DNA from 3 places in the Janthinobacterium pasteuri genome. Region 3 is predicted to be linked to each of the others. Evidence: predicted binding sites of a transcription regulator. Region 3 holds the regulator's gene; each other region holds the start of a gene.
What was found. Region 3 encodes FNR, which switches genes on or off when oxygen is low (the NO sensors DNR and NnrR bind a similar motif). Its sites were predicted from a motif close to TTGATNNNNATCAA; they were not measured.

Region 1 (4,059 bases), on a different contig from region 3:
GACGATCGCTTCGGGCCGCATCACGGTGGCGGGCCAGGATATCCATGCGCCGGGGCTGGACGTGAATGCCTTCCGCTCGCACATCGGTTTTGTGTTCCAGCAATTCAACCTGTTTCCCCATTTATCCGTGCTGGACAATTGCGCGCTGGCGCCGCAGCGCTTGCGCGGCCTCACCCGGCGCGAAGCGCAAGAGCGGGCGCTGGCCCTGCTGGAGCGAGTGGGGCTGGCGCACAAGGCGCGCGCCATGCCGGCGGCTTTGTCGGGGGGGCAGCAGCAGCGCGTGGCGATCGCCCGTGCGCTGGCCATGCAGCCGCCGCTGATGCTATTTGATGAGCCGACCAGCGCGTTGGACCCGGAAATGGTGGGCGAGGTGCTGCAAGTGATGCGCGACCTGGCGCAGGGCGGTATGACGATGGTATGCGTCACGCACGAAATGGGCTTCGCGCGCGATGTGGCGGACCGCGTCTGGTTCATGGATCACGGGCAAGTGCTGGAGCGGGCCACGCCCGAAGATTTCTTTGCGCGGCCGCAACATGCACGCGCACAGCAATTTCTCTCCGATATACGCAGTCCGTTCGGCGTATCCGCATGAGTGGGCACATGAGTGGGCACATGAGTGAGCGGCTGTGTGCGTAAGCGTACGGTATTTCGCTGCGCTCAGGCGCACGCTGGAACGGTGGCGCACGGTGCGCCCGCAGCCGACCAGGAGGGCCGTATCATGTCACGCATCATCGCAGGTCATTTTCAGTTGCAAGAGCAGATCGACGCCGCGCGCGCCGCCCTGAATCAGGCGGGCTTTCCCGATAGCCGCATCAGCGCCTTCTTTGTCAACCAGCCGGGCCAGCATGATTTGCATGCGCTCGGTGGCGACCGCGACATGTCGCCTGGCGCCAAAGAGACGCCGGAAGGCGTGGTGGAAGGCGTGGCGGTCGGGGCCGCCGTGGGCGCCGGCATCGGTGCCGCCGCCACCTTGGCGACAGGGCCGCTGGGTCCGGTGGTGGGGGCGCTGGTGGGCGCCCACGTGGGCTCGCTCTACAGTCTCAATAAAATGAAGGAGGCGGGCGAGTCCGAGAAGCATGGCGAAAAGACTGGTGAAAACCGCCGCCAGCCAAGGCATCCGGGCATGCTGATCGCGGTGGCGCTGGGCGGCCTCGACGAGCGCGAACGGGCGCTTGAAGCACTGCACCGGCTGGGCGCCGAGCATATCGAGGAAGCGGAAGGCACGATTGCCAATGGCGACTGGCACGACTTCGATCCGCTCAGCATTCCCGTGCTGGTGGCGTGAATCGGCACACCCGCCGTGCAAGATGCATAAATGCCGCGCCGCACGAAATTTAGGTATGATACCTGTCAGTATTCGTAATTATTGGTAAACAATGCCGACAGGGATAGTTTCCGTGCGCCCGAAGTGAACTGGACCAAGGTGACTGCCTGTAGTACTTGCCTCGCATGCTAACGAGTATGAATAGGAGGGCGCGTCATGACACAGGCATGGTTCATTCTGACACGGGCCGATGGGCGCGACATCTGCGCGCCCTCGCCAGCACAGCTGGCCGATGCGCTGGCCGAAGTCTACCGCGGCGGCGCCATCACGCCGGACGGCAGCCAGGCCGCCGTCGTGTTGCGCTTTGGCTACGACGATGGATTGATGTATCAGGTCGAGGTCGCTAGCGGAGGCGAAGTCACTTTCGAAGAATGGTCGGACCGCGATTGTGAAATCGCCCTGGCCAGTCCGCGCCGCATGTCGGCCCTGCCGCAGGGCGACGCGCTGCAACTGTGGCAATGGCTGGCGAAGCGCCAGGTGGCGAAAATCCGCAGCCAGCCCTGGCAGGGCGCCTAGCCCTGCCATCTTTTCAACGCTCTAGTGCGCCATCAGCACGGGAATCGTCATGCTCTGCAAAATCGTGCGCGTGACGCCGCCCAGGATGGTTTCACGCAGGCGCGAATGTCCATACGCTCCCATCACCAGCAAATCGGCCGACAGGTCCGCCGCCTGCGACAGCAGCGCTTCGCCAATATCGCCACGCCGCACGCCACCGCCATCGAGCAAATGCAGCCGCGCTTCGACACCGTGGCGCGCCAGGTAGTGCGTCAGTTCGGCGCCCGGTTGTTCTCCGTGCTCGGCGGCATGCACCTGGGCATCGAAGATGGCCACGTGGACTTGGCCGGCGCGCTGCAGCAGGGGCAGGGCGGCGGTCACGGCGCGGCTCGCTTCCTTGCTGGCATTCCACGAGATGAGCACATTGCGCGCGGCCGCTGGCGGCGCCAGCAGGGGCAGCGGTGGCGCATACGGCACGATCAACACGGGGCGGCCCGAATGCAGCAGCACGTAGGCGGGAAAGTCGCGCATCACGGACGGCGATTTATCCTTGGCATTGTATTGGCTGATCACCACCAGGTCTGCATAGCGGGCCAACAGGCTGATGCCGCCTGCCGCCTCGTCGTCGAGCACGCGCTGTTCGAACGAGGCGACGCCGGCCGCGCGCACCCGCGCCTCGAAACCGTCGAGGGCGCGCGTCGCCCGTTCTCTCAGGAAATTGAGGTGCAGACTCAGGTTAGGGTCCGCATCGAGGTCGGGCTGGTTCTGGTACAGCAGGCGCGACACGCCCGTCAGCGCCACGCCCGTCAGGTGGCCGCCGCAAGCCTGGGCGATGCTGGCGGCCGCTTCGATGCGGGCGGCGCGCCCGGCGCTGTCGTCGATGTGCAGCAGCACGGTTTTGTAGGTCATGGCGTAGCCTCTCGCTGTGGAGTGAATCTCATTCTGGCACAGACCGGGGCGTCGGCCGCGCACGACTGCATCAGGCTGAGCACTTGATCTGGCGCAAAGCTGGCGATAAACACTGCTCCTACACTTGATGCCACGCAGAACAACCATAACAAGCGGGGAGAGACAGCAATGAAGGAACAAAAGGTAGCGCTGGTCACGGGCGGCATGGGTGGTCTGGGCACGGCCTTGTGCCAGCGCCTGCATGCGGCGGGCTTTGCCGTCGTGGCGGCGCACACGCCGGGCAATGCGCGCGTGGAAAGCTGGCTCGACGAGCAGCAGGCGCAGCAGTATTATTTTCATCCGCTGGCCATCGACGTGAGCGATTTTGCTGCCTGCAGCGACGCCGTGGCACGCGTGCTGGCGCAGTTTGGCCGCATCGACGTGCTGGTCAACAACGCCGGCATCACGCGCGACCAAAGCATGCGCAAGATGGAATTGCCGCACTGGGCCGAGGTCATGCGCACCAATCTCGACAGCCTGTTCAACATGAGCAAGCAGGTGCTGGAACCCATGCTGGCCAACCGCTGGGGCCGCATCATCAACATCTCGTCCGTGAATGGCCAGAAGGGCGCGTTTGGCCAGTGCAACTATGCGGCCGCCAAGGCGGGCGTGCATGGCTTCAGCAAGGCGCTGGCGCTGGAAGTGGCGCGCCACGGCATCACTGTCAACACGGTCTCGCCCGGCTACCTGCGCACGCAGATGGTGACAGCCGTGCCCGCCGATATCCTGGAAACGAAGATACTGCCGCAGATTCCCCTGGGCCGCCTGGGCGAACCGGACGAGGTCGCTGCCCTGGTGGCCTACCTGGCGTCCGACGAGGCGGCGTTCGTCACGGGCGCGAATATCGCCATCAATGGCGGGCAGCACATGAGTTAAGCATGCTGAGTCAAGCAAGCTGAGTCAAGCAAGCGTGCAGCTTGCAGCAGGGCAATGGCAGTAGAGGAGACCCGTCCATCCTACCGGCACACAGAGGCTGGCGGAGGACGACAGGCCGCATGGCAGCGCGGAGGGAAAGCAGGGGAGCGGGGCAGCGATGCCTTGCCCCCTTGCCTTGCCGCAGCACCAGGTCAGCGCTGGTTTTTTTCCAGCCGCGTCTGGCAATCGATGCACAGGCGCGCTTCGGGGCGCGCATTCAGGCGCGACAGGCCGATGGCTTCGCCGCAGTTGTCGCACAGGCCATAGCTGCCATCGGCAAACTTGGCCAGCGCGTGCCTGATGATGGCCAGCTGCGCCAGGTTGTGCTCGGCCGCTTCGCTGACGAGGGCGTTCAAGGTGTGCACGCTGGCGTTGTC
Region 2 (4,059 bases), on a different contig from region 3:
GACGGGTGGCCGATAAGAATGAGAATGCGCTTGTGTGTAATGTTGCTCATGCTGCAGGCTTTCTATAAAAGAACAGCTTGCATGCTAAAGCCTGCCCCTAGTGGCAGAGTCAAGCGGCCGCTGGACGGCGCTGGCGCGCCAGGCAATCGCGGATTTCCGTGTCGATGTCGGCCAATTGCGCGTCGAGCTGACGCAGGCGGGCGATATCTTGCTGCACTTGCGCGCGCTTGGCGGCGATGTGGTGCGACAGGGCAGCCCAGTCGGTCTCGTCGCCGGCCAGGATGGGCAGCAGTTCGGCCAGGCGGAAACCCAGGGCCTGCGCCTGGCGTATGAGTCTGACTTGCGCCAGGTCTTGCTGCGTGTAGACGCGGTAGGCGCCGGAGCGGCGCACGTCCCCCAGCAAGCCCAGCGTTTCATAGTGGCGCAAGGCCTTGGGCGAGGTGCCCGCCAGGCGGGCGATTTCTCCGATGTACATGCTTGTCCCTAGTTGAGCTGCGGCGCACGCAGTGTAGCGCAGCTGGCTTGCCAGGCGCTACCTTGCGCGCTGTCTCAGGAGGCCTTGCGCGGCGGAACTTTCTTCGCCGTGCACTCGGCGCAGGTGCCGTATAGCGACAGCGCGTGCTCGTGCAGCACGAAGCCCCGCTCGGTGGCAATTTCATTCTGGCGCAGTTCGATGCCTTCATCGACGAATTCATCGACCTTGCCGCAACCCGTGCAAACCAGGTGATCGTGGTGCTGGCCTTCATTGAGTTCGAACACGGCATGGCCCGATTCGAAGTGCCGGCGAAACAAGATGCCCGCTTCGGCAAACTGCATCAGCACGCGGTAGATGGTGGCCAGGCCCACGTCGATTTTTTCAGCCAGCAAGAGTTTGTAGACATCGTCCGCACTCAGGTGCTTGATGCCCCCTTCTTGAAACAGCTGCAGAATGCGCAAGCGGGGGATGGTCACTTTCAAGCCCGATTCACGCAGTTCCCTCAATATATCCATGTCTCCCATTCCTTTTTGTGATCGCTGAGCGAGATATGCCATTATATCGCAAATGATAATCATTACTATTCTCATTTATGGCGTGCGAACGCGAAATAGCATGTTGCGCAGGCAGGGACTCATCGATTGACAACGGCGCACATGACGATTGGTGGCGGACAATATTTGCTGCGCGGGCGCGTTTTTGGCGACTCGGGCGCCAGCCTGTTCATTGCGCTGTTTAGTTTTTGCAATGCCGCATTTTCTTGACCTGGGCAAAGAAAAAAATCCCACTAGTGATGCCATCTAGCACTATTTGATGTGGATCAAAGTTTTTGTTGCACTGCACTCTTAGACTTCGCAGCGTTACTTAACGACAGAGGAAAACATAATGAAAACGTCCGCAACTGCAGCAGCAATCGTCCTGGCCGCCATCGGCGCATTCGCCGGCAATGCTATGGCGCAGGAAAGCCCATGGCTGGTGCGCGCCCGTGCCGTGCACATCGATCCGGCCGATAAATCTGCTCCTGTTGGTGGTGTCGGTGCATCCGACCGTTTGACGGTCAGCAGCAAGACGATTCCTGAAATCGATATTTCGTATTTCTTCACACCGAACATCGCTGCCGAGCTGATCCTGACCTACCCGCAAAAGCATGACGTCAAGCTCGATGGCGGCCAGGTCGGCACCTTCAAGCATCTGCCGCCGACCCTGTCGCTGCAATACCACTTCATGCCTGAAAAACAGTTCAGCCCTTACCTGGGTGCCGGTATCAACTACACGACCATGTCGGATGTCAAACTGGGCGGCCTGCGCCTGGAACACGACAGCTGGGGTTACTCGCTGCAAGCCGGTGTCGACTACAAACTGGACAAAAACTGGTCCTTGAACTTCGACATCAAGAAAGTGCAGATCCGCAGCGATGTCATGACCGCTGCTGGCGCCAAGATCAGCGAAGTCAAAGTTGATCCTATCCTGATCGGCGTAGGCGTAGGCTACCGCTTCTAAGCATGGCATGACGGCGCCCGTGTGGCGCGCAGAATAAAAAAGGACGGCCGGGTTTGCACCTGGCCGTCCTTTTTGCATGACATGCGCCGGATTATTTTTTCAGCGTCTTTTCCAGCGTCAGCTGGTAATCCGTCTTTTCGTAGCCAGGCAGGTATTTATTCGTCGCGTCGAGGAAGGCGCGCGAGCGGTAAGCCGCTTCCAGGTCCTTGACCCATGGTTTGGCCTTGTCGGCCGTGCGGATGGCCACCAGGTTGATGTAGCTGTCCGAGATTTTTTCCACGGCGAGGGCCGAGGTCAGCTTCATGCCGGCGGCTTGGGCGAAGTTGCCATTGACGAAGGCGTAGTCCGCGTCCGCCAGCGAACGTGGCAGCTGCGCCGCTTCCAGCGGCACCAGTTTCAGTTTCTTCGTGTTTTCCAGCACGTCGCGCTCGGAAGCGCGCAGCGGGTCGACGTTCGGTTTCAGCTTGATCCAGCCCATCTTGGCCAGCATGACCAGCGCGCGCGCCTGGTTGGTCGGGTCGTTCGGCATGGTGATGGTGGCGCCGTTCTTCACTTCGGCCAGGGTTTTTTGCTTGCCGCCGTACAGGCCGATGGGCATGGTCGGCACGGTGATCAATGCGCTCAATGGCAGCTTGTTATCGGTGGCGAACTTGGTCAGGTAGACGATGTGCTGGAACACGTTGGCGTCCAGCGAGCCTTCGGCCAGCGCGTAGTTCGGCTGCACGTAGTCGTTGAATTCGACGATCCTGACCTTGTAACCCTGTTTTTCCAGGATAGGCTTGATGCCCAGCTTCAGCTGGTCGGAATACGGGCCGGAGCTGGTGCCGATGACGAGTTCTTTCGGGTCCTTGGCGTGGGCGGCGGTGGCAAAGGCCAGGCTGGTGGCGGCCAGGAGCAGGGTGCGGCGAAGGTGGTTCATGTAGGTCCTTGTTTCTGAATATGAATTAACGTTTGTCGAGGCGCCTGGCGATGCGCGTGCCGGCGAACTGGATGGTTTGCACCAGCACGATCAGGATGGCCACGGTGGCGACCATGATGTCCGTCTCGAAGCGGTAGTAGCCGTAGCGGATGGCCAGGTCACCGATGCCGCCGCCGCCCACCACGCCGGCCACGGCCGAATACGACAGGAAGCTGATCGACAGCACGGTCAGCGCCAGCACCAGGCCGGAGCGCGCTTCCACCAGCAGCACGCGGAAAATGATCTGCATTTCCGAGGCGCCCATGGCGTGCGCCGCCTCGATCACGCCGCGCGGCACTTCGCGCAGGTTCTGTTCCACCAGGCGCGCCAGGTAGGGAATGGCGGCAAACGACAGCGGCACGGCAGCTGCCAGCGGGCCAATCGAGGTGCCCGCGATGATGCGCGTAAACGGCGTCAGGGCGACCAGCAAAATGATGAAGGGGAAGCTGCGCACGGTATTTACCAGCCAGCCCAAAATCGTCGACAGCGGACGGTTTTCCAGCGACTGGCCTTCCGAGACGAGGAACAGCACAATGCCCAGCGGGCCGCCGATCAGGATGGCGGCGCTCAATCCGATGCCCAGCATGGTCATGGTCTGGCCCAGCGCCACGCAGATTTCCGGCAGCAGCTTGATGACGTTATTGATCGATTCTTCAAACATGTGTTGCATCCTTCCATGCGGTGGCTTCAAACGCCTCGGTGCCGTAATACGCCAGCTCGCGTCCCAACGCCGTCTTGCGCGGGGTGGCCGTGTCGCTCAAATCGAATTGTTCGGCGATGGCACCGTTTTCCACGACGGCCACGCGGTTGCAGATGGCGCCCAGCACCGACAGTTCATGGCTGACGATGACGATGGTCACTTTCAAGCGCGCATTGATGTCACGCAAAGTGTCGAGCAGGGCGCGCGTGGTTTCCGCGTCCAGGGCGGACGTCGGCTCGTCGCACAGCAGCACGTCCGGGTGGCTGGCCAGGGCGCGCGCAATCGCCACGCGCTGTTTCTGCCCGCCCGACAATTGCGCCGGATAGCTGTGCAGCTTGTCGGACAGGCCTACGAGCGCCAGGCATTCCTCGACGCGGGCGGCGATCTGCTCGCCCTTGGTCGTGCCATGGATTTTCAAGGGGAAGG
Region 3 (4,059 bases):
CTTCCTGTGGGTCGAACGCCACATCGAGGGCACGCGCAGCGCGCGCATGGCCCTCGACAAGCAGGGACCCTCCGCGCGCAAGGCCTTCAAGAAGACGGCCAAGCACCTGGCGTGGGGCGCCATCGCCCTGTGGACGGGCTTTACCTTTGTCGGCTACTTTACGCCGATCAAGGAACTGGCGCGCGAGGTGACCACCCTCAATTTCGGTCCCTGGGAATGGTTCTGGGTCTTGTTCTACAGCCTGGCAACCTACGGCAACGCGGGCTGGCTGCGCGAGCAGGTGTGCAAATACATGTGCCCCTACGCGCGCTTCCAGAGCGCCATGTTCGACCAGGACACCCTGATCATCACCTACGATGCGAAGCGCGGCGAACCGCGTGGCGCGATGAGCAAGAAGGCCGGCAACAACGACAAGCTGGGCGACTGCATCGACTGCACCCTGTGCGTGCAGGTGTGTCCGACCGGCATCGATATCCGCAACGGCCTGCAGTATGAATGCATCGGCTGCGCCGCCTGCGTCGACGCCTGCAACAGCGTGATGGACAAGGTCGACCGGCCGCGGGGACTGGTACGCTACAGTACCGACCATGCGATGGAAAACAACTTCAGTTCGAAGCAGATCCGCCAGCGCGCCATGCGCCCGCGCGTGCTGATCTACACCTCCATCCTGGCCCTGATCATCATCGCCGTGTGTACTTCGCTGGCCCTGCGCACGCCCCTGAAAATGGACGTGATCCGCGACCGCGGTTCGATGGGACGCGAAGTGGAAGACGGCATGATTGAAAACGTTTACCGCTTGCAGATCATGAACACCTCGGAGCAAACCCAGCATTTTAAAATCAGCGCTTCCGGCTTGCCGGGCCTGACCTTGCTGACGCGCGAAGAAGTGACCTTGCAGCCGACGGAAACGCTGGGCTGGCCGATCCGCCTGCGCGTGCCGCACGGCGTGGGCGAGAAGGGCTCGAACAAGATTGCGATCGAATTGCACTCGCTGGACGACCCATCGCTGCATGTGCGTGAAAGCGCGGTATTCATCGTGCCGCGGTGATATTGATTCGGGGTCGGACCCTCTGGGTCCGACCCCGGTATTTCGCCGTAGGGGTAGCATCAAACATGCGTTAGCTTTACTTTATTTTCAACCCAGAAGCAAAAGCTGGGGTCAGACCCAAAGGGTCTGACCCCAAGGAGAACAAAATGTCCGACAGTCTCAAGCTGCAAGCACCCGTTGCCCCGTGGTACAAGCATCGCTGGCCTTGGCTGCTGATGATCGGTCCCGGCCTGTCCGTGGTGGTCGGCAGCTGCATGGCGTATATCGCGTTTACGCAGCCCGATGCGCTGGTGGTGGGTGATTATTACAAGCAGGGCAAGGCGATCAATCAGGACTTGCGGCGCGACACGATCGCCAGCGACCTGGCGATGGATACCAGCCTGTCCTATGACGTGGCGTCAGCACGCCTCAGTGGTTCCGTGCACAGCTTCGGCAAGGCTTACCAGGGTCCGCTGCAGCTGCACCTGGCGCATGCGACCCTGCCGGAAAAGGATATCAAACTGCTGGTGCAGCCCGATGCGGCCGGCAACTTCTCGGTAGCGCTGCCGATGCTCGAGCGCAGCCGCTGGCAAGTGCTGGTGGAAAACGACAAACGCGAATGGCGCCTGTCCGGCATCTGGACCTGGCCACTGCAGCGCAGCATCGCGCTGCATGCCGATGAAGAACTGTAAGACTTACTTGCAGACGTCCGTACCGGCCGTAATGGCCTTCAACTTGGCCGGCTGCAGGATCTCGATCTCGCGATTCGACACGCGCAGCCAGCCTTCCTTCTTGAATTTGGACAGCAGGCGGCTGACGCTTTCGATGGTCAGGCCCAGGTAGTTGCCGATTTCCTCGCGCGACATGCGCAGCTGGAAATTGCTGCCCGAATAGCCGCGCGCCTCATAGCGCGAGGCCAGGTTGACGATAAAGGCGGCAAAGCGCTGCGTCGCCTGCATATTGCCCAGCAACAGCATGACGCTTTGCTCGCGCGTGATTTCCTGGCTCATCATGCGGTGGAAATGGCGCAGCAGGGTAGGCATACTGCCCAGCAATTGTTCCAGGCTGGAAAACGGGATTTCACACACTTCGCTATCTTCCAGCGCCACCGCATTACAGTGGTGGCGATCGGCGCTGATGGCGTCCATGCCCAATAGTTCGCCCGCCATCTGGAAACCCGTCACCTGCTCTTCGCCGCCCGGATTGATCTGGTACGTCTTGAAGTGGCCCAGGCGGATCGCGTACAGGTTCTGGAACGAGTCGCCGATGCGGAACAGCGAGGCGCCGCGCACGATCTTACGGCGGCGGCCGATGATCTGGTCCAGTCTGTCCATGTCGCCCACATCGAGGCCCATCGGCAGGCACAATTGATGCATGCTGCAGGTCGAGCATCGCGCACGCAACGCTTCCACGTTCACTGTGGGCAAGGTGGGAGTGAGTAGCGCTTCGGTCATGTTGGTACCTTTTAGAAAATGCAATACCGAGTTTACTGCATACACGGTGGCCGTGTGCCAATTTCACCGCAATTGCGCTGAATAAACGACTTTCTGACTTTAAATATATGGCAACATCGTCAAAAGCCCTTGCGGCGAGCGCAATTTGCGCGGCACCGCTTGCCAAGTTGATGTATTGATAGGAAAATTCCTGACAGCATTATCTGCCGCCTGTGCCGCCCGGTACTGAAAAGGAAATCATGAAGCCTCTCGGCATCAAAGCAAAAGTCGCGCTGGCCACCAGCCTGACCTCGATCGCCATGATCGCGCTGGTCACCATGATCCAGGTGCAGCACATGCGCGCCGACTTCACCCGAGTACTGCTGAGCCAGCAATCTGCCCTGATCACCCGCACCGCAGCCGAGCTCGACGACAAGCTGGGCATGCTGCTGCAAATCGTCACCCTGACGGCCAGGCAGCAGCCGCCGGAATTGATCGCCCAACCCGCCAAGCTGCGCGAATACTATGCGCGCCGCTCGATGCTGGTGCTGTTCGACGACGTGCTGGTGCTCGATGCGCAAGGCGCCATCGTGGCCGACATGCCGCTGGTCACAGGCCGCGCCGGCATCAACGTTGCCGAGCGCGAGTATTTCCAGACCGTCCTGCGCACACGCCAGCCCATGATCACCGAGCCGATGCTGGGCAAAGTGAGCGGCATGCCCATCGTACAGATGGTGGCGCCCGTGCTCACCGCCGATGGCCAGGTGGCCGGCGTGGTGATCGGCGTGCTGCGCCTGTACAAGGACAACCTGCTGGGGCGCCTGCGCTCGGAAAAGATCGGCAAGAGCGGCTATTTCTTCATCCTCACGCGCGGCGCCGTGCCGCGCTACGTGCTGCACCCCGATACCAGCCGTTTGCTGCAGCCGCGCCAGCCGAACGCCAACCTGACGACCACCGAGATGCTGAAGGACGATGGCGAAGGCAGCATGGTCAGCACCAATAGCCGCGGCATCACGGCCGTCAACAGCTTCAAGCGCCTGAAATCGGTGAACTGGCTGCTGGCCGCCTCGCTACCCATCGAGGACGCCTTCGAACCCTTCGATGGCGTGCTGTACCGGCTGGTGCTATGGAGCATCCTCGCGTCGCTGCTGGCCGCAGCCGTGCTGGGCTGGGTCACCGTGCGCCTGCTGTCGCCGCTGGTGCGCCTGCGCGACACCCTGCTGGCCCTGCGCACCAGCGGCAGCCGCTTCACCCCCGTGCCAGTGCAGCAGCGCGACGAGATCGGCGAACTGACGGAAGCGTTCAACGGCCTGATGAGCGAACGCGACCGCCTTCAGCAGGAACTCGAATCGCGCGCGGCGGAACTGGAACTGGAGCGCGACCGGGCCGAGGCGGCCAACCGCGCAAAGAGCGACTTCGTGGCCAACATGAGCCATGAAATCCGCACGCCGCTCAATGCCGTGCTGGGCATGGTGTACTTGCTGGGCAATACCAGGCTCGACACGGAACAGCGCAAGTATCTGACCATGGTGCGCGTGGCGGGCCAGTCACTGCTGGGCATCCTCAACGACGTGCTCGATTATTCGAAGATCGAAGCGC

Region 1: the regulator FNR is predicted to act here: its motif matches at 2,812-2,825, upstream of ACQ4WN_RS22585 (universal stress protein).
Region 2: the regulator FNR is predicted to act here: its motif matches at 1,286-1,299, upstream of ACQ4WN_RS04070 (OmpW/AlkL family protein).

Annotation. Positions count from the first base shown of each region.
Region 1 covers NZ_JBNYXS010000028.1:37,868-41,926, forward strand. The annotation lists gene ACQ4WN_RS22570 (amino acid ABC transporter ATP-binding protein) at 1-592, shown strand, start outside; gene ACQ4WN_RS22575 (hypothetical protein) at 719-1,285, shown strand; gene ACQ4WN_RS22580 (hypothetical protein) at 1,481-1,840, shown strand; gene ACQ4WN_RS22585 (universal stress protein) at 1,862-2,728, opposite strand; gene phbB (acetoacetyl-CoA reductase) at 2,897-3,643, shown strand; gene ACQ4WN_RS22595 (TraR/DksA family transcriptional regulator) at 3,835-4,059, opposite strand, start outside.
Region 2 covers NZ_JBNYXS010000002.1:353,800-357,858, forward strand. The annotation lists gene ACQ4WN_RS04055 (NAD(P)H-dependent oxidoreductase) at 1-50, opposite strand, end outside; gene ACQ4WN_RS04060 (MerR family transcriptional regulator) at 110-475, opposite strand; gene fur (ferric iron uptake transcriptional regulator) at 550-990, opposite strand; gene ACQ4WN_RS04070 (OmpW/AlkL family protein) at 1,361-1,975, shown strand; gene ACQ4WN_RS04075 (MetQ/NlpA family ABC transporter substrate-binding protein) at 2,067-2,894, opposite strand; gene ACQ4WN_RS04080 (methionine ABC transporter permease) at 2,920-3,594, opposite strand; gene ACQ4WN_RS04085 (methionine ABC transporter ATP-binding protein) at 3,587-4,059, opposite strand, start outside.
Region 3 covers NZ_JBNYXS010000010.1:108,481-112,539, reverse strand. The annotation lists gene ccoG (cytochrome c oxidase accessory protein CcoG) at 1-1,048, shown strand, start outside; gene ACQ4WN_RS12625 (FixH family protein) at 1,195-1,719, shown strand; gene fnr (fumarate/nitrate reduction transcriptional regulator Fnr) at 1,723-2,481, opposite strand; gene ACQ4WN_RS12615 (hybrid sensor histidine kinase/response regulator) at 2,721-4,059, shown strand, end outside.